DNA from 3 places in the Shewanella sp. 0m-8 genome. Region 3 is predicted to be linked to each of the others. Evidence: predicted binding sites of a transcription regulator. Region 3 holds the regulator's gene; each other region holds the start of a gene.
The links. Region 3 encodes LexA, which represses DNA repair genes until DNA is damaged. Its sites were predicted from a motif close to TACTGTATNNNNATACAGTA; they were not measured.

Region 1 (3,291 bases), on a different contig from region 3:
CGTTTAAGTTCTTCTGCTGTGTCTTCTGCCGCTTGGCATTCGAGCACTTCAGACTCTTCGATTAAGGTGCATACCCAGTAAGTTTGACGCTTGTCGTTAATGGCGGCTTGTCTGACTCGGTCTATCACTTCCTCTCGGCGTTGCTCAGAAATTGCGACGGTTGTAACCGGCGTTCTTCCCGGCGGCAGTTCATCGATAATCGAGGTGTCGAGGTCGGCATAGGCGGTCATGGCTAAAGTTCGCGGAATTGGGGTGGCGGTCATGATCAGCTGGTGCGGATGAAAGCCCTGACTAATGCCTTTTTCGCGCAAACCCAAACGTTGATGTACACCAAATCTATGTTGCTCATCGATAATAATCAGCGCCAGCTTATTGAACACCACTTGCTCTTGGAAAATAGCATGGGTACCAATGACGATGTGGGCATCGCCAGATTCAATATCAGCTAACGATTGCGCTCTGGCCTTACCTTTTAGTTTTCCCGCAAGCCAGCCAACTTTTAGGCCTAAAGGTTCAAACCAACTGGCAAAGTTTAGCGCGTGTTGTTCGGCTAATAGCTCCGTCGGTGCCATCATGGCCACTTGGTACCCGCTTTCTATCGCTTGCAATGCCGCTAAGGCTGCCACCAAGGTTTTACCCGAACCCACATCACCTTGAACGAGGCGCATCATAGGCTCATGCTTAGCTAAGTCTTGGGTTATATCTGCAACTACCCGCTGTTGTGCTCCAGTAGGCTTGAAGGGAAGCGAGGCTAAAAAAGGGTTAAGTAACTGACCTGTGGCATGCATGCTGACCGCTTTGTCACGGTTACTACGTTGACGCAGGCGTAGCATGCTCAAGTTATGGGCCAGCAATTCTTCTTGAATGAGGCGTTGCTGCGCCGGATGGGTGCCTTGCTCCAGCTCAAATAACGACACTTGATTATTAGGTCGATGCAGGATCTGTAATGCTTGCTTTAAATCCAAATTATTTGGCTGCAGGTGAGGCGGGAGTAGTTCTTGTAAGCCGCCATTATCCAGCATGGCAAGTGCTTGCTCAGTCAGCTTAATCCAACTTGCTTGTTTTAAGCCTTCAGTTGTGGGGTAAACCGGCGTCAGTGTATCGCTCAGCTGCAGGTCTTCACCGGGAGATATCACTTTATATTCAGGGTGAATAATCTCGACGCCATGCATACTACGGCGAATTTCGCCGTAAGCACGAATGGTCATGCCGATCTGTAGGCCGTTACGCTGCGCAACTGAGAAATTAAAAAAGCGTAGGGTTAAGCTGCCAGTATCATCGCGCACCGTACAGGTCAGCATGCGCTTACGGCCTTGAATAATTTGGCTTGATTGAATGACGGCTTCGATGGTGCCGTAACTGCCCGGGTAAAGCGAGGCAATGGGGTAGACTTGAGTGCGATCCTCATAGCGCAGCGGCAGATGAAACAACAGATCTTGCACTGTTGTTATGCTCAGCTTAGCTAATCTCTCGGCCATCTTTTTAGCGACGCCCTTAAGCTCTGTGATAGGAACAAGATCGAGTCTTTGCAAACGGTTAACACTCAAACACTGTAAATTTATACATATATTATCAGAGATATCGGTTTACGCAAATCTGCGCGTATGAGTGTCGCGATAACAGTGAAAATAACGCAAAAAAAAGCCTAACTTGCAGATTGCACGTTAGGCCTATTTATTTCAGCATTTGCTGGAAGGGCGAATTATATGGCTTGTAATACTATGTAGCCGATATAGGCGAAGTAACCAGCAATTAATAAGCCTGCTTCGCGGCGCCCAATACGTAAACCTGTGTAGGCAAATGGCAGTAATAGCACGGCTAAGGCAATCATAGCAGCCCAATCCAGGTTACTAATTTCACTGCCGATAATAGGGTGAATAAGCGCTGTCACACCTAGAATACCGAGTACGTTGAAGATATTAGAGCCAACAACGTTACCAATGGCGATATCACTCTGGCCTTTAAGTGCTGCCACGATTGAGGTGACAAGCTCAGGCATACTGGTACCAATAGCAACGATAGTTAAGCCGATAATCACTTCGCTGATACCAAACGACTTAGCCATAGCCACCGCGCCATCAACGAATAAAATACCGCCGCCAACAAGCATGCTGATACCGATAACAATAAACAGTACTGACAACATTGGATTTTGCTTGGTATCTTCAACGTCATCAGCAGTTTGTTTTTCAGCCGTGAAATAGCTAAAAGTTAAATAAGCGACAAGTAACGCAAATAAAATTGCGCCGTCCCAGAAGCTTAAACCGCCATCGAGTAATAGGCTCCAAAATAATAGCGAGGCGCCAATCATGATAGGAATATCACGGCGCACCATTTGAGACTCAATCTTAATGGGACGAATAAGCGCTGTAATACCTAAAATAAGACCGATGTTAGCGATGTTTGAGCCAATGACATTACCCAATGCAATGCCACTGTTGCCCGCAATAGCTGACTTTACACTTACAGCAAGTTCAGGCGCACTAGTACCAAAAGCTACAATAGTGAGACCGATAATAAGTGGTGTAAGTCCTAATCTGAGTGCAATTTGGCTTGCACCTCGAACTAAGGCTTCAGCGCCTATTGTTAGAATTAAAAAGCCGCCGAGTATCGACAATAAAATAAACATGGTTAACTCTATAATTTGGGTTTCTTTGAAAGGATGGCAAGAATAGTTTCTTTCAAAAATTGCGCAATCAAAAACTGCTTCTTACTCATTAAATTTAGTTAATTGCTGATTGTTTGTCACAAAAACAAAACGACACACCTTAAAGTGTGTCGTTATGGGTTAATTGGACACCCTGAAAGATCTAGATTTCATCTTCCCAGCAGACTTTACCACCGCGTACACCATCTACTTTTTCACTAAATTTCTTTTCAAGTACATGGCGCTTTATTTTGAGTGTCGGTGTTAATACATCATTTTCAACATCCCAAGGTTCACTCACAATCACAATCGCATCAACAGTCTCATGTGATTCAAGATGGGGGTTAACAGAGTCGACGGTGGCTTTTAATGATGCTCTGACTTCTTCTCGAGGTTGCACATTGGCACCTTCTGAAAGTTGCACTAAAGCGACAGGATGAGGTAAGCCTGAGCCGATAACACAGATCATTTCAACATGTGGGTCTTGTGCCAGTTTGCGCTCGATAGGTACAGGCGCGACATATTTACCTTTCGAGGTTTTAAAGTTGTCTTTAACACGGCCTGTAATGCTGACATTGCCTTCATCATCAATGGTGCACAAGTCACCAGTGTGGAAGAAACCATCTTCATCGAAGCAATTAGCG
Region 2 (3,291 bases), on a different contig from region 3:
ACCAATCACTTGCGATAGATATTTAAGGTGTGCAGCAGTAGCTTGAGTCAACGTTTGTTGCAACTGGGGTAGTAATGCGAGCGCTTGACGTAAGCGAGCAAAGTCTCGTGGACGGGCATTGCGTAGGGCAATACGTGCAGTAATTCGCTCAATATCACCAAGGGCTTTTAGATCTTCCGATAGCACTTCATAGTGACCATTACCCAGCAACTCTTCAATCGAGGCCTGTCTTGCACGAATAATATCATGGTCACGAAGTGGCTGATGTAACCAGCGCTGCAGCATACGACTGCCCATAGGCGTAACAGTGTTATCGAGCACGGAGGCGAGGGTGTTTTCTCGCCCACCTTGCAAGTTCACCGTTAGCTCTAAGTTACGACGCGTTGCAGCATCTAGCACTATGCTGTCAGATTGATTAAAACGCACAATCGAGTTGATATGTGGTAGTGCGGTACGTTGAGTATCTTTGACGTACTGCATTAAGCAGCCTGCAGCCTGGAGTGACAGTCTCGCGTCTTCGATGCCAAAGCCTTTTAAATCTTTAGTGCCGAACTGATTGAGCAGTAATCGATGGCAAGTGTCGTAGTCGAACTCCCATTCTGGTCGGCGTCGAGTGCCATTCATTGCAGCGATTAGACTCATTTCAGAGAAGTCTTCGCTATAGAGTAATTCAGCGGGGTTGGTCCGTTGTAACTCGGCTTCAAGCGCTTCAGTATTGGCAAGTTCAGTAATGACAAAACGACCTGAAGCAACATCTAAAGTTGCATAGCCGTATCCGGTTTTACCCTGGTAAAGCGCTGCAAGTAAGTTGTCTTGTCTTTCTTGCAGTAGGGCTTCATCGGTTAAGGTTCCAGGGGTAACGATACGTACTACTTTACGTTCAACCGGTCCCTTAGAGGTCGCAGGATCGCCAATTTGTTCGCAAATCGCTACCGAAACACGAAGTTGCACTAGCTTGGCCAGATAACCTTCAACCGCATGATAGGGCAGACCTGCCATCGGAATCGGGTCTCCACCACTTTTACCTCGTGCGGTTAATGAGATCCCTAGTAGCTCAGAGGCTCGTTTGGCATCCTCATAAAAGAGCTCATAGAAATCGCCCATACGATAAAAGAGCAACATGTCTGGATGTTGGGCTTTTAACGTCAAATATTGACGCATCATTGGGGTATGTTTTTCTAAGCTTTGCGGATCAATAGCGGTCATCGATTTGTTTTGCCTGTGATTTACTGTGGCGGCTAAAAGCGCCTGAAACAATATTGGCGCTAATCTTAACAATATTTTGTCTAGATTAGGCGGAATTCTTACAGTGTTTCAGCAATAAATTACGGTGCAAAAATGCTAGATGCTCCTAAATGATTGATTTTAAACTTTTTGTAAAATATTTTTACACAGCACTTGATACTGTATGATTGTACAGTATACTAGTTTCATATTGAGGCTCTAGCCAAGGCTAAAATGAGTCGTCACCAAATGAAAATTCAGTGCCAATACCGTGTAGCACTGTGATCCAGAGGATATCAGAATGAAGATAGATCCAAATAAAGAGAAAGCATTGAACGCCGTTTTAGGTCAGATTGAGAAGCAGTTTGGTAAAGGCTCAATCATGAAGCTAGGTGAAGACCGTTCAATGGACGTAGAAACGATTTCTACTGGCTCATTATCTTTGGATGTTGCTTTAGGTGCAGGCGGATTGCCTATGGGTCGTATCGTTGAAATCTACGGTCCAGAGTCATCAGGTAAAACAACACTGACCCTAGAAGTGATTGCAGCAGCTCAGAAGCAGGGAAAAACCTGTGCCTTTATCGATGCAGAGCATGCTCTAGACCCTATTTATGCTAAAAAGCTAGGTGTTGATATCGATAACCTACTTTGTTCTCAGCCTGATACCGGTGAGCAAGCACTAGAAATTTGTGACGCATTAACACGCAGTGGTGCTGTAGATGTTATCGTCGTTGACTCGGTAGCAGCATTGACACCAAAAGCTGAAATCGAAGGTGAAATTGGTGACTCTCACATGGGCCTTGCGGCGCGTATGATGAGCCAAGCGATGCGTAAGCTTGCTGGTAACCTTAAGCAGTCAAACACTCTGCTTATTTTTATTAACCAAATTCGTATGAAAATTGGTGTAATGTTCGGTAACCCTGAAACGACCACTGGTGGTAACGCACTTAAGTTTTACGCTTCAGTTCGTCTAGATATCCGCCGTACAGGTGCGATTAAAGACAGAGAAGAGGTGATTGGTAACGAAACTCGCGTAAAAGTGGTGAAGAACAAAATTGCTGCGCCATTTAAACAAGCTGAATTTCAGATCCTTTATGGCCAAGGCATTAACAAAACTGGCGAGCTCGTTGACTTAGGTGTTATGCATAAGCTAATTGAAAAGTCAGGTGCCTGGTATGCCTATAAAGGCAATAAGATTGGTCAAGGCCGTGCAAACGCAGGTAAGTACTTAATCGAAAATCCTGCAGTGTCAGATGAAATCGAAACGACGCTACGCGCTATGCTGTTAGGCAAAGGTGAGAAGGTTACTGCTGAGGCTGCCGATACAGCCGGTGACAACGTTGACTTAGAGACTGGCGAAGTATTTTAAGCCCACTCTAAATGCATAGCTGAGGCTTCAGCTATGCATTTCGCGGTTGCGCTATGAGTTTTATTCCACGATGAATAACTCTGTGCGCCGCGACCATTCTCGTAAGAGAGCTCGACTAGATTACTAATCCAAGATTTCTATTTTCTGCAACTAAAAACTCTTCGATAGCGACAAACTCATTGCGTCATGATATTCCCCATTGCGCAACTGTGTTTATGACGAACTACAAACGGCTACATTTGATGCGCTAGCAAGTATTTAGCAGATTCCGTTATCTTCTTATATTGACTCATTCAAGCTTCAGGGCGCTAATTTCTTAGCCACTACACAGTTTTGTATCAACAGGGCTGGTTGTTAGCCATGACTCTGCTTATAATGCTATCCATAAAAATTTATCACTCAGCTCTTTTGGAGCTATTTGCACAACCTAATTCAGGACGGTTTCATGTATCAAACCACTGCAGCACTGCGAAGTGCTTTTTTGGAATATTTCCGCACAAATGGTCACCAGGTCGTTGATAGTAGTTCGCTCGTTCCTGTGAACGATCCAACCCTACTATTTACTAATGCGGGTATGAACCAGTTTAAAGATGTGTTTTTGGGTGCTGATAAGCGTAGTTACTCTCGTGCAACTTCTTCACAGCGCTGTGTACGCGCGGGTGGTAAGCACAACGATTTAGATAACGTTGGCTATACAG
Region 3 (3,291 bases):
CAGCACCTTTTCCATCATGTGCTGAATGCTGAATTTGTTTCTCTGTCTCTAGAAAGTTGCGGATCATCTGAAAACTTCCTTGTGCTTATAACGTCTTAGTATTTGTGCGTTGCGCTGTTTGCAAGGCACAAATCGCTTGTTGGACTTAGTCGATGCTGAATCCAGATTAATTGGTATGCTTTATGCTATAGGAATTTGCTTTTTTTGATGCTGGCTCTGGGCTGTAGAGCAGGTTTTATCAATTGATATCTAGTAGAAGGTAAGTTTTTCATTGAAATTCCGTTGTCATTGTTGTGCTCCTTCGCATTTCTTTAAGTCTAACTGATCCAATGTAGGTTATACACTCGATTGAATATTTTTTAGGCCCCGCGCAGCGGCTTAGTTCAACATTTGTATAGTGTGCATGCGCGTATATTTGGCAAAAAGCGCATGCATATTTAATAAACCTACTATTTAATTTTTGTTGAAGAAAAGCTATTGATTTATCTGCACTCTACAAAAGTATTACTGGATAAACGCGCACAGAAATGAGCAAAGTGAGTATTGATGTTGAATCGAAAGTAATTCGTGATTATTGCTTATCGATTCGTAAAAGTAGGCCAACAGACTCTTCACTGTTCTTTCCTGCTTATTGCCTGTAGCTAATAAAGGGGCATGAACAGTTTAGGCAACGAGGAAGGATTCCTTCCTAGCTGGTTGCACGTAATGGGCATAAATGAGCTAAGACTAATTTATATATTCACTCAAAAATCCCCTTCCCATCGAATTCTCATCCGGAGGCCTTATCTAAATTTATAAGTGCTGATGTCCAGCAAAATATTAGTTAATTTCAGACGCTGTCCAATAACGAATTTCACATCGCTGGATTTATTTCATTTGAAACTGGATCCCACAAAAAACAATATAACTGGTTATTACTTGCACTCAAAAAAATACTGTATATACTAACAGTTACTGTATAGAAAGACAGGGTTAACCATGAGACCACTTACACCGCGCCAAGCTGAAATTTTAGAGCTAATTAAACGTAATATTGCTGATACTGGCATGCCACCTACCCGTGCCGAGATCGCTAGACGTTTAGGTTTTAAGTCAGCCAATGCTGCTGAAGAACATTTAAAAGCCTTAGCTAAAAAAGGCTGCATTGAAATTATGCCGGGCACGTCTCGCGGTATTAAGTTAACCCAAGAAGACACTGAAGATGCAGATTTAGGTTTACCCCTTATCGGCCAAGTTGCTGCAGGTGAACCGATTCTTGCGCAAGAGCATGTCGAGCAACACTATAAAGTCGATCCCGCCATGTTCAAGCCATCAGCAGACTTCTTACTCAGAGTCCGTGGTGACAGTATGAAGAATATTGGCATACTAGAAGGTGATCTACTGGCTGTACACAAAATTCAGCAAGCACGTAACGGCCAAGTGGTTATAGCACGCGTTGAAGATGATGTTACCGTTAAGCGTTTTGAGAAAAAGGGTAACAAAGTTTTCTTACATGCTGAGAACGAAGAGTATTCACCAATTGAAGTGGATCTAGCAAACCAAAGCTTAAGTATTGAAGGTTTAGCCGTTGGTGTGATCCGTAATGGAGACTGGCAATGAACAAACTAATGGGAACGAGTCCTCGTCACCCTGGACTGTGGCAGGATATGCCATCGACCAATATGGTGAGCAGCACGAGTAATGACATCACGACTATGGTGACCCAAACTCAAGGGCGTGATGAGCTGAACCAGATCAGTGCTCAGCTTTCACAATTGAGCCAACAGGGTCGCTGGATTGTACTGATTAGCCCGCCGAATATCGGCTACAAGCAGATGCTAGCAGCTGCAGGTGTAAGAATGGACCGCATTTTACTGGTTCATGCTAAAGATGAAGTGGAAACACTTTGGGCAATGGAAAAAGCCTTAACAAGCGGTACCTCAAGTGCGGTGATTACTTGGACCAACTCTTTAGATGCTCGTGACAATCGACGCCTACAAATCGTTGCCAAAAGCGCTCGCGCTGTCGGCATTGTCATTGAACATTCGATTGATAACACAAATAAGCAACAATCTTGTCGCTCAATCAATATGCAGGATAGTGCTTTTGGTCAAGCCTCCCTGTTTGGTGCTGTTCATTAAGCAGAACATCTCCTCGCTTTCTAATACATGATGACTAGGAGGTGCGTTTTAGTAAGCGCCTTCTAGTACAAACGATTTTCTAAAGCCCTCATTCGAGGGCTTTTTTATTATCAATAATTGAAAAAGTGATCTTGATCAATATTTAAACACCAAGTAGTGTAGGAAGTCATAACAACGATATTTTGTTATATCCGAGCGATTTAGTTGTCGGTCTTTGCTCTGGGATTAGTCCTGAATTTAAAGCTTAGACTGAGATTGGCCTGATATATTTCAGCCGTATGTGCCAACGTGGTTACACCAGCAGTGAATAGCACTGAATACAATAGCCTGTGTCGCGATCCCATTAATTGCGACTCGATAGGCAAGCCACTCGCGCACTTTGAAGTCATCGTTGCTTTTTTGGGAACTGAAGAGTTTACATAGAGCAGAGACTTACTGTGTGACTCTTCTTTGTCTTGTGGACAGAGGAGAAGTCTAGTGAAGCAATTGTTGTATTGTGTGCTGGCGTTGCTATTTTCGCCCGTACTTGTTGCATCAGAAATGCCGCTTAATATGACAGAGGGTGTTACGGATATCAGTGGGCGGGTTTACAACCTCCATATGATTATTCTCTACATCTGCTGTGCTATTGGCATCGTGGTTTTTAGCATCATGATTTACGCTATGATCAACCACCGCAAATCAAAAGGCGCAGTCGCCGCCAACTTTCATGAAAGTACTAAAGTCGAGATCCTTTGGACTGTTGTACCTTTTATTATTCTTATACTTATGGCTATTCCAGCAACCAAGACATTGATTGCTATGGAAGATCCAAGTAATGCTGACCTCACCATCAAGATTACCGGCTCACAATGGAAATGGCATTACAGCTATTTCAACAAAGATGTTGAATTTTTCAGTCTGCTTTCTACCCCCAGAGCGCAAATAGATGGCGAAGAAGCAAAAGGTAAAAACTACCTTTTAGAGGTAGATAAGCCACTGGTACTACCGATTAATCGTAAAGTACGTTTCTTAATGACTTCAGATGATGTTATTCACTCCTGGTGGGTACCCGCATTTGCCGTTAAAAAAGATGCTAATCCAGGATTTATTAATGAAGCCTGGACCCGCATCGACAAACCGGGCACTTATCGTGGCCAATGTGCCGAGCTCTGCGGTAAAGACCATGGCT

Region 1: recG (ATP-dependent DNA helicase RecG) is a predicted target of LexA. The motif match lies at 1,549-1,568, and genes of this name have one in related genera.
Region 2: recA (recombinase RecA) is a predicted target of LexA. The motif match lies at 1,403-1,422, and genes of this name have one in related genera.

What each region holds. Positions count from the first base shown of each region.
Region 1 is NZ_JBRIMB010000011.1:112,464-115,754, forward strand. It holds gene recG (ATP-dependent DNA helicase RecG) at 1-1,532, opposite strand, end outside; gene ACVBIO_RS07940 (calcium/sodium antiporter) at 1,703-2,629, opposite strand; gene ACVBIO_RS07945 (AMP-binding protein) at 2,811-3,291, opposite strand, start outside.
Region 2 is NZ_JBRIMB010000003.1:3,450-6,740, reverse strand. It holds gene mutS (DNA mismatch repair protein MutS) at 1-1,206, opposite strand, end outside; gene recA (recombinase RecA) at 1,526-2,593, shown strand; gene alaS (alanine--tRNA ligase) at 3,039-3,291, shown strand, end outside.
Region 3 is NZ_JBRIMB010000005.1:121,176-124,466, reverse strand. It holds gene ACVBIO_RS04115 (cupin domain-containing protein) at 1-67, opposite strand, end outside; gene lexA (transcriptional repressor LexA) at 979-1,599, shown strand; gene ACVBIO_RS04105 (cell division inhibitor SulA) at 1,596-2,120, shown strand; gene coxB (cytochrome c oxidase subunit II) at 2,598-3,291, shown strand, end outside.